DNA from 3 places in the Robertmurraya beringensis genome. Region 3 is predicted to be linked to each of the others. Evidence: a T-box and tRNA genes for the amino acid it is inferred to sense, from the RefSeq annotation. Region 3 holds a T-box; the other regions hold tRNA genes.
The links. The T-box of region 3 lies ahead of pheS (phenylalanine--tRNA ligase subunit alpha). A T-box ahead of a tRNA ligase gene usually reads a tRNA of that ligase, here a tRNA-Phe.
Positions count from the first base shown of each region.

Region 1 (6,252 bases), on a different contig from region 3:
CAAAACTATTTTTTAACATCGTACATATTTACGTTTGAAACCAAGCTTCCCTCTATCCATTTCTTTTTGAATACTTTCATAAGCGTTTAAGAAACTGCTTTTTTTATTGTCTCGTTTGACTTCTACGATTCCTATTTCCTTTGAGACCTCGACTGCCTTTTCATGTTGCGGCAAATAGGAAATCGCCACCGTGTATACGAAATTATTCATAGCAGATTTGGTTCGTTCCGGCGAATCATGAATCGAATTTTTCACCATATCCAGCATATTGGAAATCTTGCTTTCGGAAAATTCTTTATCCTTTCGATTCCCTAAAAGCCAGCAATAGCAACTCCATCCAGCCGACATTTTCAATTCGTCACCGCTTGCAATCCATTTATCTGCAACGTCTTGTGCAATATCTGACTCTGATAAAGTGACTGCGACCACATAATCGGACAGCATATAAAAATACGCACCATCTATCCAGCGTTCATAATCTGCTTCAGTCATAGCTTTTGGGTCAGCAATAATGCCTGCAAAATACATGGCATCGTAATTACCTGTGGTATAAAGCTTGTCAGCTAAATCTTGGTTGATTTTTATTTTCTTTGCAATTGGTTTCATAGCCCCTGTTGCCACGCCAAAAAGTGGCTCGTGCGCACCATTGGATATGTACATTTTCTTACTTCGTTCTTTACCGAGGGCTTCAAGCTCTTGCATCACTGTTTCAATATCCATAGCTTTGAACTTCCTTCCTTACTTTTATCATATTTTTTTTATCGAATGTTCTTGTGCGAGCCATCACAGGAGGGCATTTTTTTAGAAAGTCCACAAGTGCAATCCTTTAATCCCTTTCCGCTTAGAATTCTCTCCATACAATTCTCTACCCTTGACACTCGAGTTTTGGATTGTTTTGGTTGAGAAAAATAAAGAATATATGCTCTTTGCCGTCCCGGTGTCAATGCTTCAAAAGCAGTTTTTAAGTCTGGTGACTCATCGAATTTATCTTGAAGTTCTTCTGGAATAATGAATTCTGTATCCTTTTTTAAAGTTACTTCCAAACCGGCTTTTTCCACTTCAATGGCTTCAAGTATGTATTCTTTCAAAATAGGTTCTAGTTCAATTATTTCTTGAAGATGAGTGAATCGAATCTGGCGTGCCGCCTGTACATTCTCGGTTTGTTGGACAAGAATTCCATGGGGATCCTTTAATAAGGCACCTTTGTGAAACAGAAGTGCACAATATTCTTTAAATCCATGTATTAATACGACATTTTTCTTCTCAAGCGTGTAACACGGATGCATCCATTTAAATTCTTCGGTCAGATCACAGTCAAGAACAATCTGTCTCAACCGCTCAGATTCTTCCCTCCATTTTTTAACTTTACTTAAATAATCATCAACCTTTGGATTCAGAACTGCCATGTTGTTTCCTCCCATAAAAAAATTACTTCACGAAGGAAGATTTAGTTGCCATGACACACCAAATCGATCATTTAACCAACCAAACCTTTGACTAAAACCATAGTCACCAATTGGCATAAGTGCTTGTCCGCCCTCGATCAGTTTCTGATAAACGTTGTTAATTTCTTCTTCGGTATCACATGTAACAAAAATTGAGAAGGATGGAGTAAATGTAAACTGATGCTTTAAATTACTATCTATACACATAAATTCTTGGCCTTTTATAGAAAAAGTAGCCTGCATTACCGTTCCTTCATCTCCAGATTCATTCGCTCCATAGCGAACAATACTTGTAATTTCTGAATCCTCAATAATAGATATGTAATAATTCATTGCTTCTTCTGCTTTGCCATCTTGAAACATTAAGAATGGTGTAACTTTTCCCATTACGATCAGCTCCTTAAGTTAGTAGGGCTACCTTATCTATTTATTACATTCCTATAATTACAATATAAATAAAGACAGGAAATTTCACTAGTGTTAATGATTAAATCTGAAAATAATTAGATGTTTATTTTTCTATCCCTTCCAAATCAGTATGAACGGCAAAAAAAAGGATGATACCCGAAAGATATCATCACATGGTATTCACTACAATATTATTCTTGAAAGGTTTGAGTCACTTTCACTTGGGTGCCAGGATAATAGTGTCCAATAATTTCTTTGTAGTGTTTCCCTTCTTCTGCCATTTCATTTGCCCCCCATTGACTCATACCAACGCCATGCCCATGGCCTTTGCCACTTACTTTATAAGAAGTTGGATTGATTTCAAATGAACTTATTAAGTAACTTCTAAAATGACCTCCACCTATCATTGGACGTATTTTTTTTAATTCAACATGATCCAACGAAACTCTTTCGAATAAAATGGTTCCATCAATCAACCTTCTCATAAATTCAATTTGGATCGAGCCAATCATCGACCTTTGTGATTCATTTTTAACTTTATCGATTGCCATAAAAGGAATACCTAAAATTTTTATGTCACCTTCATAACCATTTCGATTAAGCCATTTTTTAATAGAGTCGCTGATTTTACCATCTTTCTCCTTTAGCTCGTTCCAGTCCTTCGATTGAATTTCATCCAGATCTATTTGTGTTTTTTGTAATGTAAAATCCCAGGGTTGAATGGGATCAAAAGGATCTGGTTTGATTGGGAAATATGGGCTTGGATTTCCGCCCCATACATTTTTATTACTCTCTGTGATTCCACCATTACTTGCAGAATAAAAAGCGCTTATGGGCTTATTTTGAAATGTAATAATTTCTCCTTTTGTATCAATTACAGCCCTCTTTGTATTACTAAATTCATTGTATCCTCCGTAAACTTGATATTGGATGGTGTCGTCGAGTTGGGGATTCTTATGGGTGATTGTATACGTGCGAGCAGCTAACGTTTGTGCCTTTAAAGCCTCAATATTCCATTCAGGAAACACTTCAAATGGAACAACTCCTTTTAAGTAATCCTCTAATAGTATCTGATTAGCAGGTCTTATGTGTTTTCCTTCTATATCAAACTCTACCGCTCCCATATAAGGTCTTCCATCAATGTATATTAGGTGCTCTTCATCATAAGTATCAGGATATAAAATGAACGGGCTACCGATTTCCATTTTTGACTTACCGCAAATAAGAAACATTTTGCCATCTTTAAATGAAATTGTATATTCATCCCCTTCATTTAACACCAATGCTGGATCTAATGTTGAATAATTACCTTTTATGTAAAATGGTATTTTAGAGGTATCTCCAATATAATTTCGTAATCTCACAGAGATCATCTCTTCCGCTTGCACTTCACTTGTGAAAGCGAGTAAAACGAATATGAAAATCGATAGGATAAAAGTTTTCATAACCATATTATTTATTATGTTTTTACTGATTATTCCTGAAGCTTTATTCCAACTCTTATAATTCTGTTTGATTAACGTTAAGTTCAATCAAATTACCATCTGGGTCAGCACAGAAAATTTGTGCAAATCCACTTTTTCCGTAGGGTTTTTCAAGAATTTCCACTTCATTTTGTTTTAACCATGTAAGCGCATCATAATAGTTCTCTACTCTCAGAGCAAAGTGACCTTCTCTGCTGGATAAGCTTTTATCCTGACGAATCGTCTGTGAAGAAGGATCAACGATCAAGTGGAGTTGCTGTCCCTCTATTTCATACCAGGCACCTGAAAAATCAAAATCTGGACGTGGTATTTCATTTAAACATAATACATTCCCATAGAAATCTTTTGCTCTTTCCAAATCTGTAACTGTAAGACTTACGTGATGGAGACTTTTATATTTAATCAAAATGTACACTCCTTTTATTCTTCTCTTATTTGTATCTTACTCAAAAAACCTCCTATGTGGAAGTGGCCTCCCACCCTCTACTCTTCAAGTTTATCTGAAAAGCCCAAGGGTTAACATTTTCTTAAAAGATAAAAAAACACAACAAAAAAACGCTTGATAGCGTTTTTGTTGTGTTTTTATTTTTTACGCGCCTTAGAGGATTCGAACCTCTGACCGTACGCTTAGAAGGCGTATGCTCTATCCAGCTGAGCTAAAGGCGCATCTATATAGTGGCGGAGAAGGAGGGATTTGAACCCTCGCGCCGGTTACCCGACCTACACCCTTAGCAGGGGCGCCTCTTCAGCCTCTTGAGTACTTCCCCATAGACATAAAAATGGCTCCGCAGGTAGGACTCGAACCTACGACCGATCGGTTAACAGCCGATTGCTCTACCACTGAGCTACTGCGGAACATTGAAGAATTATTTTAATAGGGTAAAAAATCTGGTGGGCCTAAATGGACTCGAACCATCGACCTCACGCTTATCAGGCGTGCGCTCTAACCAGCTGAGCTATAGGCCCCTATTTGGAGCGGGTGATGAGAATCGAACTCACGACATCAGCTTGGAAGGCTGAGGTTTTACCATTAAACTACACCCGCAAATATAAAATTGGAGGCAACACCCGGATTTGAACCGGGGATAAAGGTTTTGCAGACCTCTGCCTTACCACTTGGCTATGCTGCCATAACTGGGCTAGCTGGATTCGAACCAACGCATGACGGAGTCAAAGTCCGTTGCCTTACCGCTTGGCTATAGCCCAATGAAAAAATTTATAAATAATGGGGCGACTGATGGGAATCGAACCCACGAATGTCGGAACCACAATCCGATGCGTTAACCACTTCGCCACAACCGCCATAATGGTGGAGGGGGACGGATTCGAACCGCCGAACCCAAGGGAGCGGATTTACAGTCCGCCGCGTTTAGCCACTTCGCTACCCCTCCATATAAAAATGATAAGAAACATTAATATGAATGGTGGCTCAGGACGGAATCGAACCGCCGACACAAGGATTTTCAGTCCTTTGCTCTACCGACTGAGCTACTGAGCCATATTTATTATAGTACCCTAGATACAGTTTTGCTTCGTCCTTCGTCCCGATTTTTCAAATCGGTACGCTGGATGCAATTCTAAGAAGATTATTCATCGTGCTCTACCGACTGAGCTACTGATACATATAAAATGGCGGTCCCGACCGGGATCGAACCGGCGATCTCCTGCGTGACAGGCAGGCATGTTAACCGCTACACCACGGGACCAGAAATTTTTCAAATTTAATTGAAAAATTTAGATTGCGGGGACAGGATTTGAACCTGCGACCTTCGGGTTATGAGCCCGACGAGCTACCAGACTGCTCCACCCCGCGATAATATTATAAGAAAAAGCTGTGTTGCATTTAAAAAATGGAGGAGGTAGAGGGATTCGAACCCCCGCGCGGTTTGACCCGCCTGTCGGTTTTCAAGACCGATCCCTTCAGCCGGACTTGGGTATACCTCCGTATCTTTGGTAGCGGCGGAGGGGATCGAACCCCCGACCTCACGGGTATGAACCGTACGCTCTAGCCAGCTGAGCTACACCGCCAAAATAATTCATTGAATTTTTAAAACACATGTTCAGGAATTAATGAAGATTATTTTCACTACACTACGTTCCGTGAAAAAATCTAAGTGGAGCCTAGCGGGATCGAACCGCTGACCTCCTGCGTGCAAGGCAGGCGCTCTCCCAGCTGAGCTAAGGCCCCATAATAAAGTTAGATGGTCGGGAAGACAGGATTCGAACCTGCGACCCCTTGGTCCCAAACCAAGTGCTCTACCAAGCTGAGCTACTCCCCGATTAAAACTAATATGGCGCGCCCGAAAGGAGTCGAACCCATAACCTTCTGATCCGTAGTCAGACGCTCTATCCAATTGAGCTACGGGCGCATGTTTTTCACTTTGATATCCAAGTGATAAGGAAAAAATGAAACCTATTTTGCTTTGCAATTTATCGATGGATATTTTACTTCGTAAAAATCCTTGGTGCCGAGGACCGGAATCGAACCGGTACGGTAGTCACCTACCGCAGGATTTTAAGTCCTGTGCGTCTGCCAGTTCCGCCACCCCGGCAAAAGAAGTTCTTGGAGCGGAAGACGGGATTCGAACCCGCGACCCCAACCTTGGCAAGGTTGTATTCTACCACTGAACTACTTCCGCAAATGGAAAATTATTTTACTATTGTATAAAACGTTGGTGCGGGTGAAGGGAGTCGAACCCCCACGCCTTGCGGCGCTAGATCCTAAGTCTAGTGCGTCTGCCAATTCCGCCACACCCGCGTTATGATAATTAATGGAAAGTTGTTTTGCTGAAGCAAAAAACTTTGGTGAGCCATGAAGGACTCGAACCTTCGACCCTCTGATTAAAAGTCAGATGCTCTACCGACTGAGCTAATGGCTCGGTATAAAGTGGTGCCGGTGAGAGGACTTGAACCCC
Region 1 is NZ_JBHLUU010000017.1:48,117-54,368, forward strand. Features, by position in the region: gene ACFFHF_RS06235 (DNA alkylation repair protein) at 13-720, opposite strand; gene ACFFHF_RS06240 (DUF1801 domain-containing protein) at 759-1,406, opposite strand; gene ACFFHF_RS06245 (VOC family protein) at 1,434-1,832, opposite strand; gene ACFFHF_RS06250 (SpoIID/LytB domain-containing protein) at 2,045-3,385, opposite strand; gene ACFFHF_RS06255 (VOC family protein) at 3,354-3,743, opposite strand; tRNA gene ACFFHF_RS06260 (tRNA-Arg) at 3,930-4,003, opposite strand; tRNA gene ACFFHF_RS06265 (tRNA-Ser) at 4,014-4,104, opposite strand; tRNA gene ACFFHF_RS06270 (tRNA-Asn) at 4,118-4,192, opposite strand; tRNA gene ACFFHF_RS06275 (tRNA-Ile) at 4,227-4,303, opposite strand; tRNA gene ACFFHF_RS06280 (tRNA-Gly) at 4,309-4,382, opposite strand; tRNA gene ACFFHF_RS06285 (tRNA-Cys) at 4,394-4,467, opposite strand; tRNA gene ACFFHF_RS06290 (tRNA-Gln) at 4,472-4,543, opposite strand; tRNA gene ACFFHF_RS06295 (tRNA-His) at 4,564-4,639, opposite strand; tRNA gene ACFFHF_RS06300 (tRNA-Tyr) at 4,645-4,728, opposite strand; tRNA gene ACFFHF_RS06305 (tRNA-Phe) at 4,760-4,835, opposite strand; tRNA gene ACFFHF_RS06310 (tRNA-Asp) at 4,968-5,043, opposite strand; tRNA gene ACFFHF_RS06315 (tRNA-Met) at 5,077-5,150, opposite strand; tRNA gene ACFFHF_RS06320 (tRNA-Ser) at 5,189-5,281, opposite strand; tRNA gene ACFFHF_RS06325 (tRNA-Met) at 5,289-5,365, opposite strand; tRNA gene ACFFHF_RS06330 (tRNA-Ala) at 5,453-5,525, opposite strand; tRNA gene ACFFHF_RS06335 (tRNA-Pro) at 5,540-5,616, opposite strand; tRNA gene ACFFHF_RS06340 (tRNA-Arg) at 5,630-5,706, opposite strand; tRNA gene ACFFHF_RS06345 (tRNA-Leu) at 5,801-5,889, opposite strand; tRNA gene ACFFHF_RS06350 (tRNA-Gly) at 5,902-5,976, opposite strand; tRNA gene ACFFHF_RS06355 (tRNA-Leu) at 6,011-6,095, opposite strand; tRNA gene ACFFHF_RS06360 (tRNA-Lys) at 6,141-6,216, opposite strand; tRNA gene ACFFHF_RS06365 (tRNA-Thr) at 6,226-6,252, opposite strand, start outside.
Region 1: it encodes a tRNA-Phe, which carries the amino acid that the T-box ahead of pheS (phenylalanine--tRNA ligase subunit alpha) is inferred to sense. The anticodon was not compared.

Region 2 (12,168 bases), on a different contig from region 3:
TCACCAAAGTTTTTTGCTTCAGCAAAATAACTTTCCATTAATTAATATTTATGCGGGTGTGGCGGAATTGGCAGACGCACTAGACTTAGGATCTAGCGCCGCAAGGCGTGGGGGTTCGACTCCCTTCACCCGCACTTAAGTTTTTCTCTAGCAAAATAACTTATTATTTGCGGAAGTAGTTCAGTGGTAGAATACAACCTTGCCAAGGTTGGGGTCGCGGGTTCGAATCCCGTCTTCCGCTCCAAGAACTTCTTTTGCCGGGGTGGCGGAACTGGCAGACGCACAGGACTTAAAATCCTGCGGTAGGTGACTACCGTACCGGTTCGATTCCGGTCCTCGGCACCAAGGATTTTTACAAAGTAAAATATCCTTCCATTAAACTATCTTGTTACTTTGAGAGTAAATTAAAATAATGCGCCCGTAGCTCAATTGGATAGAGCGTCTGACTACGGATCAGAAGGTTATGGGTTCGACTCCTTTCGGGCGCGCCATATTAGATTTAAACGGGGAGTAGCTCAGCTTGGTAGAGCACTTGGTTTGGGACCAAGGGGTCGCAGGTTCGAATCCTGTCTTCCCGACCATCTAACTTTATTATGGGGCCTTAGCTCAGCTGGGAGAGCGCCTGCCTTGCACGCAGGAGGTCAGCGGTTCGATCCCGCTAGGCTCCACTTAGATTTTTTCACGAAACGTAGTGTAGTGAAAAAATCTTCATTAAATTAAATTTGGCGGTGTAGCTCAGCTGGCTAGAGCGTACGGTTCATACCCGTGAGGTCGGGGGTTCGATCCCCTCCGCCGCTACCAAAATTACTAAATTAGTTATCCTTGGACCTTTAGCTCAGCTGGTTAGAGCAGACGGCTCATAACCGTCCGGTCGTAGGTTCGAGTCCTACAAGGTCCACCATTTACGATATTTGGAGGTATACCCAAGTCCGGCTGAAGGGATCGGTCTTGAAAACCGACAGGCGGGTCAAACCGCGCGGGGGTTCGAATCCCTCTACCTCCTCCATATAATTTAATATCGTCGCGGGGTGGAGCAGTCTGGTAGCTCGTCGGGCTCATAACCCGAAGGTCGCAGGTTCAAATCCTGTCCCCGCAATTAAAAAGTTATTTTCAAGGAAACTTGAAAAAACTCTGGTCCCGTGGTGTAGCGGTTAACATGCCTGCCTGTCACGCAGGAGATCGCCGGTTCGATCCCGGTCGGGACCGCCATTAAATAATTCAAAGTTGGCTCAGTAGCTCAGTCGGTAGAGCACGATGAATAAGCTACAAAGCAAAACAGCCAGCGTACCGATTGAAAATCGGGACGAAGGACGAAACATAACTTTATCTAGGGTATTATCTTAAGTATGGCTCAGTAGCTCAGTTGGTAGAGCAAAGGACTGAAAATCCTTGTGTCGGCGGTTCGATTCCGTCCTGAGCCACCATTTATTTTCAATATAATTATGGCGATTGTGGCGAAGTGGTTAACGCACCGGATTGTGGTTCCGGCATTCGTGGGTTCAATTCCCATCAGTCGCCCCATAATATTTTTGCGGGTGTAGTTTAATGGTAAAACCTCAGCCTTCCAAGCTGATGTCGTGAGTTCGATTCTCATCACCCGCTCCATTTAAGGGCCTATAGCTCAGCTGGTTAGAGCGCACGCCTGATAAGCGTGAGGTCGATGGTTCGAGTCCATTTAGGCCCACCAGAACTTTTTGCACTACCTAAAAAACTTACCAATATTCCACAGTAGCTCAGTTGGTAGAGCATTCGGCTGTTAACCGAACGGTCACAGGTTCGAGTCCTGTCTGTGGAGCCATATGGGGAAGTACTCAAGAGGCTGAAGAGGCGCCCCTGCTAAGGGTGTAGGTCGGGTAACCGGCGCGAGGGTTCAAATCCCTCCTTCTCCGCCATATGGCCCCTTGGTCAAGCGGTTAAGACACCGCCCTTTCACGGCGGTAACACGGGTTCGAATCCCGTAGGGGTCATAAAAAACATTGAACATTTGTTCAATGTTTTTTTCTATTTGGTAAGTTCTTCACTAGTTAATGATATCAGAAGTAATTAACTAACCATATTAAAGAATACCTCTTTGCGTCTTTTTCCAGGTGCAAGGGTATCTGTTCTTAACTCTTCTACTAACCCTCTATTGATGACAATTTACTATCAATAGAGGGTTTATTTATCTCTTCTATTAAATGTCCTCTAACCAATTGTTAAGGTTTCCAATTTTCGACAAATGAATGAAAACCCTTTCATTTTTCAGCATAAAAATGACCTTTTCACACAAAGAAATCCTCTTAAATATATTATTCTAAATTCAATTATTTCATAATTCAAAATACACATTTTATTCATTACAACCAAATAATTAGCATATATCTCTATATCTGCATCATAAAATTTATTATCTATTAAAAAATAATTTCTATCATTTTTTGCAGTTTGCTGCGTTAAAGGGATGAATGCCGTCGAAATCATATGTCTAATAGCTAATTGTGTCGAAATGGAGAGTTAATTGTCAGAAAAATTAAAAAGGGATTTGAAAGATTGGCAAGAATTATACAGTAAAAGTAATGTACAAAACTAATGAATAGGTAGGGAGTAGAATGATTTTGGATTTGATTCATCCAACTGAATACCAGCTTCATTTATTTCATGAGGGTAATTTCTTTGAATGTTACCGTTTGTTTGGAGCCCATGTTCTTACTATTGATGAAAAGACATGCACGAGATTTTGCGTGTGGGCACCAAACGCAACAAAAGTATCTCTTGCTAGTGATGTAAACAATTGGAATGGAAGTGGTTATGAATTTAAAAAGGTGAATGATGAAGGAGTTTGGATGCTCATTGTTGAGCAGGATTTAACGGGCTGCCTTTATAAATATGAAATTCATACATCCACGGGAGAAGTATTATTGAAATCTGATCCTTATGCGTTTTTCTCTGAAGAACGGCCAAAAACAGCATCCATTTGTTACCCCTTAGATGGTTTCCAATGGAACGATCAAAAATGGCTTCAGAAAAAAGAGAAAAACAAAGTGTATTCAAGTCCTACTGTTATCTATGAGATGCATGTTGGATCATGGAAAAAGAAAGAGGACGGCAGCTTTTTAACGTATCGTGAATTAGCTGATGAGGTCATTCCTTATGTACTTGACCACGGATTTACTCATATTGAGCTATTGCCATTAGTGGAACACCCTTTAGATATATCTTGGGGCTATCAAGGAACAGGATATTTTTCCGTTACTAGCCGTTATGGAACCCCTCATGATCTGATGTATTTTATTGATCAATGTCACCAAAATCATATTGGAGTAATTATGGATTGGGTACCAGGTCATTTCTGTAAAGACGCCCACGGATTACACCGATTTGATGGATCTTGGGTTTATGAATATGAGACAGAGATTGATCGTGAAAATTACACTTGGGGTACTGCTAATTTCGACTTAAGTAAAACAGAGGTACAGAGTTTCTTAATTTCTAATGCATTGTTTTGGATGGAATACTTTCATGTGGACGGATTTCGCGTAGATGCAGTTTCAAACATCATTTATTGGCCTAATTCAGATGGTCAACGAGTAAATGAATTTGGTATTGCATTTTTAAAGAAGTTAAATCAAATTGTATATCAATATGATTCAAACCTATTGATGATTGCCGAGGACTCTACTGATTGGCCACAGGTAACTTCCCCAACTCACTACGGTGGATTAGGTTTTAACTACAAATGGAATATGGGCTGGATGAACGACATGCTTTCCTATATGGAAAAAGGGTCAAATGAACGCTCACAATTTCACGATAAAGTCAGCTTCTCCCTTCTTTATGCATTTTCGGAGAATTATATCCTTCCATTTTCACATGACGAAGTTGTTCATGGAAAGAAATCGTTACTTGATAAAATGCCAGGAGATTATTGGCAAAAATTTGCTCAACTAAGGCTACTATTAACATATATGTTTGGACATCCAGGGAAAAAACTTCTGTTCATGGGATTTGAGTTAGGTCAGTTCTCTGAATGGAAAGATGAAGAGGAATTGGATTGGCATTTATTAGATTATGAGATGCATGGAAAAATGAATCTTTTTGTAAAAGAATTGATCAAGGTGTATAAGCGCAATAAACCTTTATATGAGCTTGATCATTTACATGAAGGATTTGAGTGGATTGATGTAAATAACCGTGATCAATCGATTTTCTCTTTTGTTAGAAAAGGGGAAGAAGGAGATCCATTGGTCATCGTGTGTAATTTTACAGAAAAGACATATGAAGATTATAAAATCGGTGTTCCAAAAGAGGGAACGTATCGAGAAATATTGAATACAGATGCGGTTGATTTTGGAGGGTCCGGTGTAATTAATAAAAAGCCACTAGAAGCGATTGATGAAGAGTTTCATGGAAGAGAGCATCACATTATGATGAGGATACCTCCATTTGGGGTTTCTATATTGCGTCCAGTTAAACATCGAAAGGAGAGAAAAGGAAATGGCAAAGAAGAAGTGCGTAGCTATGCTGTTAGCAGGAGGGCAAGGAAGTAGGTTACATTCCTTAACTTCAAATTTAGCAAAACCAGCTGTACCGTTTGGAGGGAAGTACCGAATCATTGATTTTACTTTGAGCAATTGTACGAACTCAGGAATTGATACGGTGGGTGTCCTTACTCAGTATCAACCACTAGTGTTAAACTCGTATATTGGAATTGGAAGTGCATGGGACTTGGATCGAAAAAATGGTGGGGTGACTGTTCTTCCACCTTATAGTGAGTCCAAGGAGATGAGATGGTATACAGGTACTGCTTGTGCCATCTATCAAAATTTAAATTATTTAATTCAATATGATCCGGAATATGTACTCATTCTGTCCGGAGACCATATATACAAAATGAATTATGAGTTAATGCTAGATTTCCATATTGCTAGAGATGCTGATGCTACCATTTCAGTGATTGAAGTGCCTTGGGATGAAGCAAGTCGATTCGGTATTTTAAATACGGATAGTGATATGAAGGTTGTCGAATTTGATGAAAAACCTGCGAATCCGAAGAACAATCTAGCCTCTATGGGGATTTACATTTTTAAATGGTCTGTTTTAAAAGGGTATTTGGAAAAGGATGCTGTTCTTCCTGAGTCAAGTCATGATTTTGGAAAGGATATTCTCCCAACCTTATTATCAGACCAGAAGAAATTATTTGCTTATCCGTTTAGTGGTTATTGGAAGGATGTTGGGACTGTACGTAGTCTTTGGGAAGCAAATATGGATCTCCTAGATGATAAATGTGGATTAGATTTATTTGATTATACTTGGAGAATTTATTCAGTAAATCCAAATCAACCACCACAGTTTATCTCAAATGATGCACTCGTCAATGATTCACTCATTAATGAAGGTTGTGTAATTGAAGGAGAGATTGAAAAATCGGTACTTTTTCAAGGAGTAAAGGTTGAAAAAGGAGCCTATATTAAAGAATCAGTTATCATGCCTGATGCAGTGATTGGAAAAAATGTGTTTATTGAAAAGGCGATCGTCCCGTCGGAGATGGTTATACCAGATGGAACAATTATTCGTGCTTTGCCAGATGCGGAGGATGATATTGTTTTAGTAACAGAGGGATATGCTTCAAACCCTTTAAATACAGAGAATAGAGAACAAATAAATGAGGAGATGAGGGGTAAGGATGGATAGAAAGCTGCTTGGAGTAATAGATGCAACAACATATCAAAAAGGATTAGAGGATCTAATCCAACATCGTTCTTTAGCTGCAGTACCATTTGGAGGACGTTATCGATTAATAGATTTTGTTCTTTCAAACATGGTCAATTCTGGAATAAAGAGTGTGGCGATTTTTCCGAAGAATCAATACCGTTCCTTAATGGATCATTTGGGGTCTGGAAAGGATTGGGACTTAAATCGTAAGCGAGATGGGTTATTCTTTTTTCCTGCTCCTGCAGAAGAAAAAGAAATAACTTCATTTAATCATTTTGCTGCCAATAAAGATTACTTTGATCGTAGTAACCAACAGTATGCCCTCATCTCAAACTGCTTTACTGTTTGTAGTATGAATTTTGAACCTATTCTCGATTGGCATATCAAGAGCGGCTGTGATATTACAGAAATAAGAAAAGACGGACGATCTCTTCATATGTTTTTAATGAAAAAATCTCTTTTAGTAGAACTTTTTGAGACAAGAGAGCAAACGGGATATACATGTATGAGAGATGTTGTAACAGATATTAACAGTCCTTATCGTCAATGCCATTATGAATTCAAAGGATACGCAGTGATGATCGACTCGATTACAACGTATTTTAATGAAAGTATGAAGCTATTAAATCCATCCATTTGGAAGGAGCTCTTTTTAAAGAATCAGCCAGTGTATACAAAAGTAAAGGATGAGCCACCTACTCGGTACTTTACAGGAGCTACGGTGAAAAATTCAGTCATTGCCAATGGCTGCTTAATTGAAGGAACCGTTGAAAATAGTATTATTTCTCGTGCTGTAAAAATTGGCAAGGGAACGGTAATAAAAAACAGCATCATCATGCAAAAATGTCAAATTGGTGAAAATTGCGTATTAGATTCGGTTGTTTTAGATAAAGATGTTAAGGTAAATGATGGAACAATGATGTATGGAACAAAGGATTTACCATATGTGGTTCGTAAAGGAACAGTACAAGGGGCGTTGATGAATTCGTGAAAGTTTTATTCGCAGTTTCGGAATGTGTACCTTTCGTTAAATCCGGAGGGTTAGCAGATGTAGCAGGATCTTTACCTAAAGAATTGAAAAGACTTGGTACAGATGTAAGAGTAATGATGCCGAAATACGGTACCATTCCTCAAGCAATACGTGAAAAGATGACTAAAAAACATGAGTTGATTGTGAATGTTGGCTGGAGAGAACAATATTGTGGTATTGAAGAGTATGTCCATGATGGAATTACTTATTATTTTATAGATAATGAATACTATTTTAAGAGAGATTCCTTGTACGGTTATTTTGACGATGGTGAGCGGTTTGCTTTCTTTAACCGTGCCGTGCTTGAAGCGGTGCGTATACTAGATTATTATCCAGATGTCATTCATTGCCATGATTGGCATACAGGAATGATTCCTTTCTTACTAAAAACGGAATATCAAAAGAAAAACGGCTATGGATTTATGAGAACAGTATTTACGATTCATAATCTTGGATTCCAAGGTATTATGCCTAAGGAAGCTTTAAAGGATTTATTTGATTTAGATGATTCATATTTTAATACCGATCAACTTGAGTTTTATGGAAACATAAATTTTATGAAAGCAGCACTTATTGCGTCTGATCGAATTACTACCGTTAGTCCTACATATATGGACGAAATACAAACGGAGTACTATGGTGAAAAGCTGGATGGATTGCTAAGAAGTCGTTTAAGTGATCTTGAAGGAATTCTAAATGGAATTGATGATGAATTTTATAATCCAGAAAAGGATTCGTTTCTTGTAAAAACATACGATGCCAATCATCGTAATCAAAAACTAGTAAATAAAAAGGCCATTCAGAAACAATTTGGCTTACCACAGGCTTCACAAATTCCATTAATGGTTATGGTCACACGTTTAACAAAACAAAAAGGATTAGATCTTGTTAAACATGTGTTTAATGAAATTATGGCTGAGCCGATTCAATTCCTCATTCTTGGAACGGGGGATGACGAGTTTGAAAATTTCTTTCGAGACATGGAGCGGCAGTATCCAGATCGATTTAAAGCATATATTGGTTTTGATGAAGGTCTAGCTCACCAAATTTATGCAGGTGCTGATCTTTTTCTCATGCCTTCAAAATTTGAACCATGTGGGTTAGGCCAAATGATTGCGATGAGATATGGCGCTATCCCTATCGTTCGAGAAACTGGGGGTCTAAATGACACCGTGTTTGCATATGATGAATTCTCAGGAGAGGGAAATGGTTTCTCCTTCAAGAATTTTAATGCGCATGATATGTTGTATACCATTAAACGTGCCATCCATTTTTACGAAAATGATCGGGTTTGGAATAATCTTGTTAAGCATGCAATGAGCATTGATAACAGCTGGGCACAGTCCGCCTTTAAATATAATCAATTATATGCTCAACTTTTATCCAGGAGTGAAACTCATGTTTTCTAACAAAGAAATGTTCACGGAAACGTTTTTACAACGTCTCGAAATGACTTGCGGAAAAAGCTTTCAAGAAAGTACGAAGAGAGATCACTACCATACTTTAGGAATCATGATCCGTGAATACGTAAGCTCAAATTGGATCAAGACAAATGAAAGTTATCGAGCGGAGAAAGAAAAACAAGTCTATTACTTATCTATTGAATTTTTGCTTGGAAAGCTTTTGAGGCATAACCTCCTTAACCTAGGAATTGATGATGTAGTGGAAGAGGGACTAAAGGAGCTAGGAATTGAGCTTAGCGACTTAGAGGAAATGGAAGCAGATGCAGCACTTGGTAATGGCGGCTTAGGACGTCTTGCAGCCTGCTTCATGGATTCTCTTGCAACTTTAGATCTTCCGGGTCATGGATGTGGTATTCGTTATAAGCATGGCTTATTTGAGCAGAAAATCGTAGATGGATATCAAGTAGAATTACCTGAACAATGGCTTCGTCATGGCCATGTATGGGAAGTAAGGAAAGCTGATTTAGCTGTAGATGTTCCTTTTTGGGGAAGAGTAGAAGCGATCAATAATAATGGAAAGTTAGAATTTCGCCATCTTGAAGCGGAAACGGTGATGGCTGTACCATATGACCTTCCAGTGGTAGGTTATCAAACAGACACAGTTAACACGTTACGCCTTTGGAGTGCTGAAACTACTCCGTACCCAATAAATCGAGATATTATGAAATATAAGCGCGATACGGAGCTTATCTCAGAGTTTTTATATCCCGATGATACACATGATGAAGGAAAGATTCTACGTTTAAAGCAGCAATATTTCCTTGTCTCTGCAAGTATTCGTTCGATTGTGAGATCTTATCGGAAACAACATGCTAGTTTAATAGATTTTCATAAATATGTGGGTCTGCATATAAATGATACGCATCCCGTATTAGCCATCCCCGAATTAATGAGGGTACTTATTGATGAGGAAGGGATGAGTTGGGAAGATGCATGGCATATTACGACAAACACTATTTCATATACGAATCATACAACTTTAGCAGAAGCTTTAGAAAAATGGCCGGTTCGCATTTTCCAACCGTTGCTTCCACGAATTTTTATGATTGTAAATGAAATCAACGAGAGATTTTGCCAAGACTTATGGACACAGTATCCAGGGGATTGGCGAAAAATTGAGGATATGGCAATTATTGCTCATGACCAAGTAAAGATGGCTCATTTGGCGATTGTCGGTTCATACAGTGTAAATGGAGTAGCCGCCATTCATACAGAAATTTTAAAACAAAGAGAAATGAACCAATTTTATCAAGTATTTCCTGAAAAGTTTAATAATAAGACCAATGGGATTACCCACAGACGTTGGCTGATCAAATCCAATCCGAAACTAACAAGTTTGATCAATGAGGGAATTGGGACGAAGTGGGTCAATCACCCAGAGCATTTAAAAGAGCTTCAATTTTTCCAGCAAGATTCTGCTTTTCTAGAGCAGTTGTATGAGATCAAGCAGGATAATAAGAAATCACTTGCAGAAAAAATTAAAGCAAAGACAGGTATAGTCGTTGATCCTCTTTCTATATTTGATGTTCAAGTAAAGAGATTGCACGCTTATAAACGACAGCTCTTAAATGTTCTTCATATTATGTACTTGTATAATCGCTTGAAAGAGGATTCGAGCTTTCAGATGTATCCAAGAACGTTCTTGTTTGGAGCGAAAGCATCACCTGGTTATTACTATGCAAAGAAAATTATTAAGCTCATCAATACCATTGCAGAAAAAATAAATAATGATAAAACGGTATCTGACAAGTTGAAAGTAGTATTTCTTGAAAACTACCGTGTATCATTAGCTGAAGAAATCTTTCCTGCATCTGATGTGAGTGAGCAAATTTCGACTGCTAGTAAAGAAGCCTCGGGAACAGGTAATATGAAGTTCATGATGAATGGTGCACTTACCTTAGGTACACTTGATGGAGCTAACATTGAAATCAAGGAACATGTAGGCGATGACAATATATTTATTTTTGGATTAACAGCGGAAGAAGTTATGAATTATTACCAGTATGGCGGCTATACGTCAGTCGACTATTATCACCATGATAAACGTATTCGCCAAGTGGTGGATCAGTTAACGAACGGATATTTTGGCGATCTTGATAATGAGTTTGAGCCGATCCATGATTCGTTATTAATGGAGAATGACCAGTATTTTGTTTTACGTGATTTCTCATCTTATATAGAAGCCCAAAGAGAAGTAGGGAAGGCTTATGCTGATCAAAATAGGTGGTTAAAGATGAGTTTAGCCAATATAGCGAATTCAGGTTTTTTCTCTAGTGACCGAACCATACAGCAGTATGCGGATGACATTTGGAATATTTCTTCTGTAAAAGGTAAAGTTAGGTAAATAACAAAGAGGAGACCATTTTTATAGGGTCTCCTCTTTTGTTTAATTGTTTAAGAAATGTCCTAAAAATAGTCCGATTGATAACAAAAATCCAAATATCGTATTTGTTTGGGCAGTCGCTATCATGGCTGGAACCATTTGAATCGGTTTTGTTTTTCCGATGAATCCTTTGATCGCTTTGATTGCTTTTGGTGAGCTTAGCAACACGATCGCTAACCAAGCAGAAGCATAGTCTAAACCAATCAGAGTAAATACCCAAGCATAAGAGACAAGGAACATTCCTGCTAAAAGAAAGATTGCTCTTTTTTGACCAAGTAGGATCGCTAATGTTTTTCTTCCATTTTCTTTGTCACCATCATGGTCACGTATATTATTGGCAAGTAGAATGGCACCTACAGTTATGACGATAGGTACAGATATTAATACACTTATCATAGTAACAAAACCTGTTTGAATGTAAAAGGCAATCAGTATGATGAGCATTCCCATAAAGAAACCGGCAAAGATTTCTCCAAAAGGAGTGTACGCGATCGGAATAGGTCCTCCCGTGTATAGATAACCTACTGTCATTGAAACTAGACCAATCGCAGCAAGCCACCAGCTAGAATTCATACAAATATATACTCCTAACAGCATGGAAATACCATAAAGACTAAGAGCTATTTTCATAACGGTCGCAGGTTGAATTCCTTCGCGAACAATGGCTCCACCTATACCGACAGAGTGCTCGTTATCAAGACCACGTTTGAAATCATAATATTCATTAAACATATTTGTTGCCGCTTGTATAAGTAAGCAAGCGATAAGCATGGCGATAAATAAACCAAGGTCAATAGATGTTAATGGTAAGGCTAATGCGGTTCCTAATAATACAGGAACAAAGGCAGCTGTTAACGTGTGTGGTCGTGTAAGTTGCCACCAGACTCTCCAATTTTTCCCCTTAAAAGTAGGCGAAGGACCCGTTTGCATTTGTGGTTGCATCGTACCTCTCCCCATTTCTATATTTATTTGTCAAAACTATATAAGTTTAAAATAATTTATATCCAAATTCAAGTGTAGGAAAAACGAAGGAGTGTGTCAATTAAATTTTCCTCCTAATGAAGGAGACCATTTCCATATTTTCTACAATAATTTTTTGTGCAGGAATGACAATTATGGGCATAATATCTCAAAATAGATTGAAATAGCGTATAATAAGGAAAGATATAGGTTTTCGAAGGTTCCTTTTGTTGACATGATCTTGGATTGAGGTGTATCTTAAAATAAGTTTATAACGTTATTTAACAGGAGTTGTACGAATTTGGTTACCATTCAGAATACGGAGCTTAAAGAAGGGATCATTGAAGCAATTGAGAAAGCACGCAAGCTTTCAATGCCCGTATTAGTTAGCGAAGTCCAAAGGATTCATCCGGTTCAGCCTCTGTCTGTATTTGCAGCTGGAAGAGACCAATTTGTTGGCGAGCGCTTTTTTTGGAAAGATCCCTCTGATGAAGTAGTTATGATTGGCATTGGAATATGTAAAGAAATACAATCGGATCAGGCTTCTGGCCGCTTTTTTCATGTGGAGAAGCAATGGCAAGAGCTTATGAGTCATAGCATCATGCTAATGGAAGAGAAACCAACTGCTACTGGACCCATTA
Region 2 is NZ_JBHLUU010000009.1:614-12,781, forward strand. Features, by position in the region: tRNA gene ACFFHF_RS01160 (tRNA-Lys) at 1-6, shown strand, start outside; tRNA gene ACFFHF_RS01165 (tRNA-Leu) at 53-134, shown strand; tRNA gene ACFFHF_RS01170 (tRNA-Gly) at 170-244, shown strand; tRNA gene ACFFHF_RS01175 (tRNA-Leu) at 257-345, shown strand; tRNA gene ACFFHF_RS01180 (tRNA-Arg) at 415-491, shown strand; tRNA gene ACFFHF_RS01185 (tRNA-Pro) at 505-581, shown strand; tRNA gene ACFFHF_RS01190 (tRNA-Ala) at 596-668, shown strand; tRNA gene ACFFHF_RS01195 (tRNA-Met) at 725-801, shown strand; tRNA gene ACFFHF_RS01200 (tRNA-Ile) at 825-901, shown strand; tRNA gene ACFFHF_RS01205 (tRNA-Ser) at 914-1,006, shown strand; tRNA gene ACFFHF_RS01210 (tRNA-Met) at 1,023-1,096, shown strand; tRNA gene ACFFHF_RS01215 (tRNA-Asp) at 1,134-1,209, shown strand; tRNA gene ACFFHF_RS01220 (tRNA-Phe) at 1,349-1,424, shown strand; tRNA gene ACFFHF_RS01225 (tRNA-His) at 1,446-1,521, shown strand; tRNA gene ACFFHF_RS01230 (tRNA-Gly) at 1,532-1,605, shown strand; tRNA gene ACFFHF_RS01235 (tRNA-Ile) at 1,611-1,687, shown strand; tRNA gene ACFFHF_RS01240 (tRNA-Asn) at 1,723-1,798, shown strand; tRNA gene ACFFHF_RS01245 (tRNA-Ser) at 1,802-1,892, shown strand; tRNA gene ACFFHF_RS01250 (tRNA-Glu) at 1,896-1,967, shown strand; gene glgB (1,4-alpha-glucan branching protein GlgB) at 2,589-4,526, shown strand; gene ACFFHF_RS01260 (glucose-1-phosphate adenylyltransferase) at 4,474-5,670, shown strand; gene ACFFHF_RS01265 (GlgC family sugar phosphate nucleotidyltransferase) at 5,663-6,682, shown strand; gene glgA (glycogen synthase GlgA) at 6,679-8,130, shown strand; gene ACFFHF_RS01275 (glycogen/starch/alpha-glucan phosphorylase) at 8,120-10,528, shown strand; gene ACFFHF_RS01280 (1,4-dihydroxy-2-naphthoate polyprenyltransferase) at 10,571-11,509, opposite strand; gene ACFFHF_RS01285 (isochorismate synthase) at 11,829-12,168, shown strand, end outside.
Region 2: it encodes a tRNA-Phe, which carries the amino acid that the T-box ahead of pheS (phenylalanine--tRNA ligase subunit alpha) is inferred to sense. The anticodon was not compared.

Region 3 (12,168 bases):
AAACTGCTTAAGGGGTGGTCATATGGATGAGGAGTTAGCATTACTGCTTGTCATGTTTCAGGCTGGTGGAGTTTTCACCCCGATAATATTCGTCTTGTTCCATTCGTTACGTCAGTTTTTATTTATTCCAGTAGTCATTATCTGTATTGCAGGTGGAATTCTTTTTGGCACAGTGGCAGGTACGGTATACTCGCTGATTGGGTTAATGATTAGCAGTCTACTGTTTTTTGCTCTCGTGTCTAAGTTTCCGCGAACACAAGAAAAATTGTCTTCGATTCGGAAAAAGTGGTTTGGAGAGTATCGTAATTTAACAGTTAGTCAGATTTCAATTTTACGCCTAGTTCCTTTTGTACACTATCAGCTATTAAATTTTTGTTTAATGGAAAGACACCGTGCTTTTAAAGAGTATTCAAAGGCAGCCTTTATTACGAATCTTCCATTAGCTTTCTTTTACACGGTCTTTGGTCAATTTATTAGTCAATTTACACCGACGATGATTGTTATTATATTGTTTTCTTTATCGATTCTTGTGTATGTTCTAAGAGAGAAGATGACGATTATTAAGTGGAGAGATTTTTTTAAGGAAACAAAGCTAGAGAAGCAGGGATAAAAAAACGTTCAAGGGAAAACCCTTGAACGTTTATTTTTTCATAAATTCATGAATGGGACTTTTCCAGTCAATTTTTGCATTCGGATAAAAAACAGCTACTTCCATCTCGATATTACGGAAATCTTCCTTTGACAAACCATTTAGCGCAGAGGTATTATGTGGCCAAATGAATATCGAAACAACCTCGAAGGTGTGATCGGTTGTACCTAAGTATTTTTCGCCTTCGAAAATAACGCCTTTATAGGTTAAAAGGAAATTCTTACGAACATTTTTTATATCATCGAGTAAAAAGAATTGCTTTTGCTCGTGAGCTAGCTCCAATTTACGCTTTGGGTTTAACACAAATTTGAAGGCGCTGTATATTAAAAATAAGATAAATGCTATTAGAAGCATGCGTAGTAGCCACATCATACTTAAGCCCTCCACTCTTCATTTTTCTTTATATACGTCTTTATTTGAAAAAGGTTTCATTAAATATTGCTTTTAAGTGAATTTTTTTCTTAATTTCATTATGATTAAAGTAATATAAATAGAAAAGAGTGAAATGATGGATTTACGAGAGTTATTTGAAATGCAAAAAGGTTTGGATATACATATCGCAGAAAAACACCAATTACAAACAGATAGTCTTATAAGTAGAAAGGTTCTAGCTTTGTTGGTTGAACTTGGTGAACTAGCAAATGAGACGCGTTGTTTTAAGTTTTGGAGTGTAAAAGGTGCTTCTCCGAAAGAAGTCATTTTAGAGGAATTTGTAGATGGAGTTCATTTTATTTTATCAATTGGTCTTGATTGTGGATTAGAGCGTGATGTACAGGTAGAAGAATTGGTAATAGAAGAGGAAAATGTGACAAATCAGTTTTTATCTATGTATGAAACGGTTCATCGCTTTTCTGCAGAAAGGAGTATGGATACGTATCGTAGCATGCTAGAAAGTTATTTTATTTTAGGCAAGATGCTAGGGTTTACATCAGATGAAATAAAAGAAGCATATATCTCTAAAAATGAAGTAAATTATAAAAGGCAGAAGGAAGGGTACTAACGTATACTTTGTGCAATTAAGTTGTACCTAGTATACTATAAACAGAATACATATTAAGGGAGTCGAAATAAATGACAAAACTTGATGATACTTTAGCGATGCTCAAGGAATTAACAGATGCAAAGGGGATTCCAGGGAATGAGCGTGAGCCAAGAGAAGTGATGAACAAACATATTGCTCCGTATGCGGATGAAGTAACAACTGATGGACTTGGCAGCTTAATTGCGAAAAAAGTGGGAGATGCGAACGGTCCCAAGGTAATGGTTGCGGGTCACTTGGATGAAGTAGGATTTATGATCACGCAAATTGATGATAAAGGGTTCCTACGCTTCCAAACGGTTGGTGGCTGGTGGTCACAGGTTATGTTAGCACAGCGAGTGACGATTGTTACCAGAAAGGGAGATGTGACAGGAGTTATCGGGTCAAAACCACCACATATCTTGTCTCCTGAAGCTAGAAAAAAACCAGTAGAAATTAAAGATATGTTTATTGATATTGGTGCATCAAGTCGTGAGGAAGCAACAGAGTGGGGAGTCCGTCCTGGTGACATGGTCGTTCCATACTTTGAGTTTACTGTGATGAACAATGAAAAGCTTTTATTAGCAAAAGCTTGGGATAATCGGATTGGGTGTGCGATTGCAATTGATGTCTTAAAACAATTAAAGAATGAAGAGCATCCAAATATTGTATACGGAGTTGGAAGTGTACAAGAAGAGGTAGGCTTACGTGGAGCACGTACTTCAGCTGCAGCAATAGAGCCTGATATTGGGTTTGGAGTAGATGTTGGAATTGCTGGTGACACTCCTGGTGTGTCGGAGAAGGAAGCGCAAAGTAAAATGGGCAAAGGACCTCAAATCATTTTGTATGACGCAAGTATGGTGTCTCACAAAGGATTAAGAGATTTAGTAACGGATACAGCGGATGAACTTGGAATTCCATATCAATTCGATGCAATCGCTGGAGGTGGCACGGATGCGGGTTCCATCCATATATCTCATAAAGGAGTCCCTTCATTAGCCATTACGATTGCAACTCGCTACATCCATTCACATGCAGCAATGCTGCACCGTGATGACTACGAAAACGCAGTTAAGCTAATCGTTGAAGTCATCAAACGTCTAGACCGTGAAACAGTAGACCGTATTACTCTCGAATAGAGACCAAACAAAGACAGCATGCCAAGGCATGCTGTCTTTGTTTGGCTAATCGGGCACAAGTGTCCACCTCAGGCGGACAAAACCACCCCAACTGTCCACGGGTGGTGTCTGTCACCTTCCGTGGACAAACCAAAGAATTTGTCCACGAGCGGTGACAGACACCCTATTTTAGGCCGGTTTCTAGGGTTTGGAGCATTTCGTTTTTTTCTTGGTCGGATGCATTTTTCCAGATGACTTCAAAAAGTACTCCTAAACCTGGAAGCATTTTTTCTTCGCCGTTTTGAATGGCGTCTACGATCGTGTCTCGTAGCTCGTCTTGTGTATTTCCTGATACATTATGAATAACTGCATTTCTTAAGTTAAGATTCATTTTTTACCCACTCCTTCTTCATTTTCTTTAATATGTTTTCTATTTTTGTTATTATTATGTACTTAAGTTACGCTATAATTAGAAAACCCGAGAAAAAAGGAAAGAAGGGGTTTTACCTTGAAGCATATTCACTCGAGTAGTAACCCAAAGGTGAAGCAATGGAAGAAACTATTAACGAAAAAGGAAAGAGATAAAACAGGCCTATTTTTAGTCGAAGGGTTCCATCTAGTGGAGGAAGCGCTAAAAGCAGGTCGATTAGAAGAAATCATTGTACAAGAAGATATTGAACTCCCTTCAAGTTTTGATTACGGGGCAACTTCAATTACCACTGTACCTGCAGATATTATTAAGCTATTGGCTGAAACAGATACACCACAAGGCATTTTTGCAGTATGTCATCAAGAAAAGTCATCCCGTACAGAAGGAACATCTTATCTTTTAATTGATGCTGTCCAAGACCCTGGAAATTTAGGAACAATGATTCGTACGGCAGATGCTGCCGGTGTGGACGTTGTGGTGATTGGAAATGGAAGTGTGGATATGTATAATTCCAAGGTGCTTAGGTCTGCCCAAGGAAGCCATTTTCATCTTCCAGTTATTAAAGGTGATATCTCTGCTTGGACAAGCGATCTTCTTGACCGAGGAATCCCTGTTTATGGGACAGCATTGGAGAATGCCGAACCGTTCCATCAAATACAATCACCTGGATCCTATGCCTTAATCGTCGGAAATGAAGGGAACGGGGTAAGTAAAGAGCTATTAAGTAAAACGACAGCTAATCTTTTTATTCCGATTCATGGAAAAAGTGAGTCATTAAATGTTGCAGTAGCAGCAGGAATTTTGTTATATTACTTACGTGGATAAAATAGGCACATAGCCTCCCGAAAATGGGTTTGAAATAAGTAAGAAAGTATACTATAATAACAGCAAAAATTACATACTAAAAAACGATGACGGAGAAAAGTAGTTTGCTACCATCTATGTTAGGGAGAAAATGCCTTAGACTGAAAGCATTTTTATAGAAAAAGTAAACGAAGTTCACCTCCCGAGTTGGCATCGGGACCATTTCTTTAAGAAGTGTAAAGATGCACCGGTTTAAAGCCGTTATCAACAATGAAGTGAATGTAGGAGAAAGAATGTCTACATTAATTAAGGGTGGTACCGCGAATAATGAAACCTCGTCCCTTTTCAGGGATGAGGTTTTTTATTTTGTCTAAAAATCATAAGGAGGAAAGAACATGGAGCAACGCTTAGTAGAGCTTCAGCAAGAAGCGCTTGAAGGAATAAAGAAAGCGACTGATTTAAAAGAATTAAATGATATTCGTGTATCTTATCTAGGGAAAAAAGGTCCCATTACTGAGGTATTAAAAGGGATGGGGAAGCTAAGTGCTGAGGAACGTCCTAAAATGGGGGCATTGGCGAACGAGGTAAGAGACGTTATTGCAAAAGCAATTGAAGAAAAACAAGCAGTTATGGAAGAAGAAGAGGTGACTAAAAAGCTTGCCTCCGAAACCATTGATGTAACACTTCCAGGAAGACCGGTAAAAACAGGAAACCATCACCCACTAACAAGAATCATTGAAGAAATCGAAGACCTCTTTATTGGTATGGGCTACACGATTGCAGAAGGTCCTGAAGTAGAAAGTGATTACTATAACTTTGAGGCTTTAAATTTACCAAAAGGTCATCCAGCTCGTGATATGCAAGATTCCTTTTATATTACGGAAGAAATCCTTCTTCGTACACACACATCGCCAATGCAAGCAAGAACGATGGAAAAGAAAGAAGGAAAGGGACCTATTAAAATTATCTGCCCAGGAAAAGTTTATCGCCGTGATAATGACGACGCAACGCATTCCCATCAATTCATGCAGATCGAGGGTCTTGTGGTAGGAGAAAACATCCAAATGAGTGACCTGAAAGGGACACTAGATGTATTTGCGAAAAAAATCTTTGGTGAAGACCGTGAGATTCGCTTACGTCCTAGCTTCTTCCCATTCACAGAACCTTCTGTTGAGATGGATATCTCTTGCAAAATTTGTAACGGAAAAGGATGTAGCGTTTGTAAAGGAACGGGTTGGATTGAAATTCTTGGAGCTGGAATGGTGCATCCAAACGTACTTGAAATGGCTGGCTATGATTCAAAAAAATATACTGGCTTTGCATTCGGGATGGGGCCTGAGAGAATTGCCATGCTGAAATACGGCGTGGATGATATTCGTCATTACTATACAAACGATGTACGTTTCTTAAAGCAATTTTCGATACACGAATAGGAGGATAACAAGAATGTTTGTTTCTTATAAATGGCTTCAAGAATACGTGGACCTTTCTGGTGTCACAGCTTCTGAACTAGCCGATAAAATTACAAAAAGTGGGATAGAAGTGGAAGGCGTTGAGATTCTTAATGAAGGAATGAAAGGACTCGTCGTCGGTCATGTGTTAGAACGTGAACAACATCCAAATGCCGATAAGCTAAACAAATGTTTAGTAGATGTTGGAGAAGGAGAGCCCGTTCAAATCATCTGTGGCGCTCCGAATGTAGATAAAGGGCAACATGTGATTGTGGCAAAGGTGGGAGCGGTTCTCCCAGGAAACTTCAAGATTAAAAAAGCAAAGCTTCGCGGCGAAGAGTCAAATGGAATGATCTGTTCCTTGCAGGAGCTAGGGGTAGAAAGCAAGCTTGTTGCCAAGGAATTCTCTGAAGGGATATTCGTATTCCCGAATGAGGCAACAGTTGGGGACGATGCACTTGAACTGTTAAATCGTGATGATCAAATTTTAGAGCTAGGTTTAACTCCAAACCGAGCGGATTGCCTAAGCATGCTAGGTGTAGCATATGAGGTTGCGGCTATTCTAGGAAAAGAAGTAAAGCTTCCAAAGCCTGAGGTTTCATCCATTAGCGAAAAGGCTAGCGAATATATCTCTGTTACTGTGGATGCTCCAGAAGATAATCCACTTTACGTTGCAAAAGTGATTAAAAATGTAAAGGTTGGACCTTCTCCATTATGGATGCAAACGCGTCTGATGGCTGCAGGAGTACGTCCTCATAATAATGTTGTCGATATAACGAATTACATTTTAATGGAATACGGTCAACCGCTACATGCCTTTGACTATGATCGTCTTGGTTCAAAAGAGATCGTTGTACGCCGTGCGCATCAAGGGGAAACGATTACTACGCTTGATGATGCCAAACGTACATTAACAACAGACCATCTGGTAATTACAAACGGAAATGAGCCGGTTGCATTAGCAGGAGTTATGGGTGGAGCAAACTCTGAGGTAGAAACAACAACGACAACCGTATTATTAGAGTCTGCATATTTTGTAGGAGCACCCATTCGTAAAGCTTCAAAGGATCATGGATTGCGCAGTGAAGCAAGTGCACGCTATGAAAAAGGCGTGGATCCGAATCGTGTTAGAGCAGCAGCAGAACGAGCGGCTGAGCTATTAGCACTGTATGCAAACGGAGAAGTATTAGAAGGATCTGTTGAGGCAGATGCGCTTAAGGTGGAGCCTGCGGTTGTTTCGATTACATTAGATAAAATCAATGGTGTCCTTGGTACCGAAATATCCATGGATGAGGTGAAAAATATTTTTGCCCGTCTACAATTTACTACGAAGGTGGAAGGAAACGAAATTACAGTAACCGTACCTACTCGTCGTGGTGATATTACGATTGAGGAAGATTTAGTTGAAGAAGTTGGAAGAATTTACGGCTACGACTATATCCCTAAAACTCTTCCAAAGGGTGCTTCTACGCCAGGGAATTTAAGTGATTACCAGAAAAAACGTAGAATTGTCCGTCGCTACTTAGAAAGTGCTGGATTATTTCAAGCAGTCACTTATTCTTTGACGAATGAAGGAAAAGCCTCTCAATTTGCATTAGATAAGCGTGAACCTGTTAAACTTGCGATGCCGATGAGTGAAGACCGTAGTGTATTACGTCTGAGCATTTTGCCACAGTTACTAGAGGTCGTAAAATACAATTCTGCTCGTCAAAATGATAGCATTGCATTATATGAAACAGGGGCCGTGTTCTTATCGACTGAACAAGATAAGCTTCCAGAGGAGAAGGAACATTTGGCAGCAGCAATTACTGGCTTATGGTATCAGCACCCATGGCAAGGGGAAAAGAAAGCTGTTGATTACTATGTTCTTAAAGGTGTGCTAGAAGGGTTACTTGCTCGCTTAGGGTTGACAGGTAGAGTGGAGTTCCGTCAAGCAACCGTGGAAGGAATGCATCCAGGAAGAACCGCTGATCTTCTTTTAGATAAGGAGAGAATTGGTTTTGTCGGACAAATCCATCCGAACGTTCAAAAAGAACTAGATTTGAAAGATACGTATGTATTTGAACTATCTTTAAAGGCTTTACTAGAGGCAGAAATTGCTCCGTTACAATACGAATCAATTCCTCGTTACCCATCTATTACGCGTGATATCGCATTGGTTGTTAACAAGGAAGTGGTTGCTGGTCAGCTTTCTGACATTATTGCAAAAGCTGGTGGCAGCTTACTGAAGGAAGTTTCTGTGTTTGATCTATATGAAGGAGATCGCATGGAAGAAGGTAAGAAATCCATTGCGTTTTCATTAAGATATTTTGATCCAGAAAAAACACTAACTGACGAAGAAGTAACAAAGGCTCACGAAAAGGTACTAGATGCTTTGAAGGATCAGGCTGGAGCAGTTTTAAGAGGATAAAATAGAAAAGGAGCATCCAATGGAATGCTCCTTTTTTTATTGTTTTTTCGTAATCAGTTTCCATGCTTTTTCTGTATTAGCAAAATGTAGTTTAACAAAATGTGGAAGGCTTTCTTTTCCCTTTGCTTTAATCAATTTAGCTGCGGCTACGTCTACTTGGGCACCTGCTCCTTTTGGAATGACAAATCCAGCCTCCTTTGAAAGATTTTCAAAGTGCTGAACAAATGCATAACGAGCTAGAATGGATGCGGCTGCAACAGCTAAGTGAACACTTTCTCCTTTTGTTGAGAAAAAAACATTTTCACGGTGAATGACTTTTTGCCCCTTAAGATACTGATAATACACATCTTCTTTTGCAAACTGATCGATTAAGATGGCATCAGGCTTTTCTGGTGCAATTTTATTCAGTACATGTCCAATGGCTTGGTTATGCAACAGCGCTTTTAACTTTCCTTGTGACATTCCAGACTGCTGAAGCTGATTGTATTTTTCATTATGTAAAGTTAATAGGCTATAAGGAATCACATGCTTAATTTCCTTTGCAATCGCTGAAATTTGCTCATCCTTTAGACCTTTTGAATCCTTTACGCCCAGCTCTCTTAATAGGGGAATATGCTGTTTATTAACATACGTTGCAACGACGGTAATGGGCCCAAAGTAATCGCCAGTACCAACCTCGTCTGATCCAACAACAGAAAGAGACTCAAAATGCTCAGGTAGATGACTTTTATTTGGTGAAGGTTTCGGAGTTTTTTTGTTTGGAGGTTGATCCGCAGCACCCCATTTCTTTGCTTCCATCTCACATGAAGGACCTTGAAAAAGCACTTTACCTGATTTATATGCGGTTATGGAGCAACCGGATAATTTTGCTGCAAAAACTCCACCGGGTGGGATTTTAGGTGAAATGCTTTGTTGATAGTATTCCTGCATCTTCTTTATTTGTTCCCCAGACTGTTTTAATACAACTTGACTCATTTTACACTCTCCAATAAAAATACATATTTTTCCTTGATTCGTCTGATTTAGACATTCTTAACTTCCCACTCAAATAATATTCATGTTATGATATAGTGTAGGATTCTTATGAATGGGGGCAATGCTGTGTCTGAAGCAGAAAAGAAGCGCACAACAGTTGAAATATACGGGCAACAGTATGTAATTGTAGGTAATGAAAGTGTTGAACATGTTCGATTGGTTGCCTCTTTGGTAAACAATAAAATGCGCGAAATCGGTCAGAAGAATCCCTCACTCGATAGTACAAAGCTTGCAGTTCTTACAGCAGTAAATGCTGTAAATGATTATCTGAAAATAAAGGATCATCTTGACCGCTTAGAAAGTGAACTAAAGAAGTAAAGGATTGAACGAATATGCTAAATATTGCCATTATCATTATATTATTAATAGGATTACTTGTTGGACTTCGTAGAGGGTTTATCCTTCAATTTATTCATCTTACTGGCTTCATTATCGCATTTATTGTTGCAAAGGTCTATTATTCCGAACTTGCTCCTAAATTAACCCTTTGGATTCCATATCCAAGCTTCGGTGATGCATCAAATTTACAAATCATCTTTTCAGAAGGAAATATGGAGGATGCATATTACCGTGGAATTGCTTTTGTAGCTATTTTCTTTGCAGTTAAGATTATTCTACAAATAATTGGAAGTATGCTAGATTTTGTTTCCAATCTACCAATTTTAAAGACTTTTAATCGTTGGGCTGGAGGTATACTTGGATTTTTAGAGGTCTATTTACTTCTGTTTATCATTTTATACATAGCAGCACTTCTACCAATTGAAGCCGTGCAATCTCCTTTAGCTAGTTCTTCTGTGGCAAAGGGGATAGTTGAAAATACCCCATTTTTATCTGATTTTGTGAAAGAGCTTTGGGGATAACTTATTATTACTTCTCTTTTTTAAGAGAAGTTTTATTTTGTTTTTTCTTAAAAACTTTTTGGATTCCAATACGTACATAATACATAGTAGGATTTCAAATATCTAAATGATTGGTGAAATAGAAGTGAATCATTCATAATGGGATTTAGTGAAAGTAGGTGGTTAGTGTGGCAATACAAAAAAAAGATGTGATACGTTTACTTGAGACGATCGCTACATATATGGAATTAAAAGGTGAGAATACATTTAAAGTGTCTGCTTTTAGAAAAGCAGCAAATAGCCTTGAAATAAATGAGCAGGATCTATCACAAATCGATGATTTTACCACCATTTCAGGCATTGGTAAAGGGACTGCTTCTGTTATTATAGAGTTTATTCAAGAGGGGCAATCCTCTGTTCTAAAAGAGCTACAGGAAGAAGTACCAAAGGGACTGATTCCCCTACTACAACTGCCTGGCCTTGGTGGGAAAAAGATTGCTAAGCTATACAAAGAGCTTTCAATAACGAATGTACAAGAGTTAAAGCAGGCGTGCGTGGACAAAAAGGTGAGAGAACTTACTGGTTTTGGTGGAAAGACAGAGGAGAAAATTCTTCAATCCATCAACGAATTTGGTTCCCAACCAGATCGACTACCTCTTGCATATATGCTACCAGTTGCACGGAAGATTGAGCTTGCTCTTTCTGAAATGGATGGAGTGGTTCGCTTTTCAAGAGCAGGTAGTATTAGAAGAATGAAGGAAACGATCAAGGATTTAGACTTCATTATCTCCACGGCTGATCCTCAATTGGTGAAGGAGAAGCTGCTCTCTATGGAGCATATCAAAGAAGTTGTCTCAAAAGGAGATACAAAGGTTTCCATTATCCTGGAATTAGAGTTTGACGTATCCATTGATTTTCGTCTTGTAAAGGACGAGGAATTTACTACGACATTACACCATTTCACTGGCTCAAAGGACCATAATGTAAGGATGCGTCAGTTAGCGAAGGAACGTGGTGAAAAAATAAGCGAATATGGTGTTGAACATATCGAATCCGGGGAAATTGTTACGTTTCATAGCGAAGAGGAGTTTTTTGCTCACTTTGGTTTGCCTTTTATTCCACCCGAAATGCGTGAGGATGGCACTGAAGTGGAACATTATACAGAAGAGCTTGAAATTATTGCTCTTGACCATATTCAAGGTGATCTGCATATGCACTCGACATGGAGTGATGGTTCGCATTCCATTGAGCAAATGGTAGAAGCTTGTCGAGCAAAAGGGTATAAATATATGGCGATTACGGACCACTCACAATATTTAAAGGTGGCCAATGGGCTAACGGTCGAGCGCTTACAGAAACAACGGCAAGAAATTGATGAACTGAATCGTAAATATGATGATATTACGATCTTAGCGGGTGTTGAAATGGATATTTTACCTGACGGCTCCCTCGACTATGAAGATGAGATTCTAGAACAAATGGATTTTGTTATTGCATCTATTCATTCCTCTTTTTCACAGCCGCAGGATAAGATTATGCAACGTCTTAAAACAGCTTTGAAAAATAAACATGTACATATGATTGCTCATCCGACAGGTAGAAAGATTGGCAAGCGTGAGGGGTATTCCGTAAATATCGAGCAATTGATTGAACTAGCAAAAGAGACAAATACTTGGTTAGAATTGAATGCGAACCCCAATCGGCTTGATCTTTCCTCAGAGCATGTACGTATGGCCCAAGAAGCGGGTGTCAAACTTGTAATTAATACAGATGCTCATATGGTTGAAACATTAGCTCATATGGACACGGGTATCTCTGCAGCGAAAAAAGGATGGGTTCAAAGGCAATCTGTGATCAACACTCTAGCTAAGGAAGAATTTCTTGAGCTATTAAAAAAGCGAAAAGAAGATAGAAGATAGACCTTATTTTGAAATAGGAGGCACACTCCATGCAAGAAAGAGTTTTAAAGGTATTGGAATTTACAAAAGTGAAAGAACAGTTAATTGAACATGCTTCTTCAAGCTTAGGAAAAGAAAAGGTAAGGGTACTGATTCCTTCAACTGATTTCGAAGAGGTGGTGCGTAGCCAGGAAGAAACCGATGAAGCGGCGAAGGTTCTTCGATTAAAAGGCAATGTTCCACTTACAGGGATTTATGATATCAGAATGCAAATAAGACGCTCCGCAATAGGTGGGGTGCTAAGTCCACTTGAACTTGTACAAATAGCTAGTACGATCCATGCGAGCAGAATGATGCGTCGCTTTATAGAAGATATGGTTGAACAAGGAATTGAGATTCCTATTTTAAATGAATATGCAAGTAACATCATTGTGCTCGCTGAACTAGAAGAGCCCATTCGAATGGCAATTGAGGAGAGTGGAGAAGTACTTGATACGGCTAGTGAAACCCTACGCT
Region 3 is NZ_JBHLUU010000015.1:88,964-101,131, forward strand. Features, by position in the region: gene ACFFHF_RS02745 (TVP38/TMEM64 family protein) at 23-610, shown strand; gene ACFFHF_RS02750 (sigma-w pathway protein ysdB) at 641-1,021, opposite strand; gene ACFFHF_RS02755 (dUTP diphosphatase) at 1,155-1,649, shown strand; gene ACFFHF_RS02760 (M20/M25/M40 family metallo-hydrolase) at 1,721-2,806, shown strand; gene sspI (small acid-soluble spore protein SspI) at 2,970-3,176, opposite strand; gene ACFFHF_RS02770 (TrmH family RNA methyltransferase) at 3,294-4,040, shown strand; T-box leader at 4,118-4,365, shown strand; gene pheS (phenylalanine--tRNA ligase subunit alpha) at 4,415-5,452, shown strand; gene pheT (phenylalanine--tRNA ligase subunit beta) at 5,466-7,880, shown strand; gene rnhC (ribonuclease HIII) at 7,917-8,855, opposite strand; gene zapA (cell division protein ZapA) at 8,964-9,233, shown strand; gene ACFFHF_RS02795 (CvpA family protein) at 9,248-9,775, shown strand; gene polX (DNA polymerase/3'-5' exonuclease PolX) at 9,943-11,673, shown strand; gene ACFFHF_RS02805 (endonuclease MutS2) at 11,703-12,168, shown strand, end outside.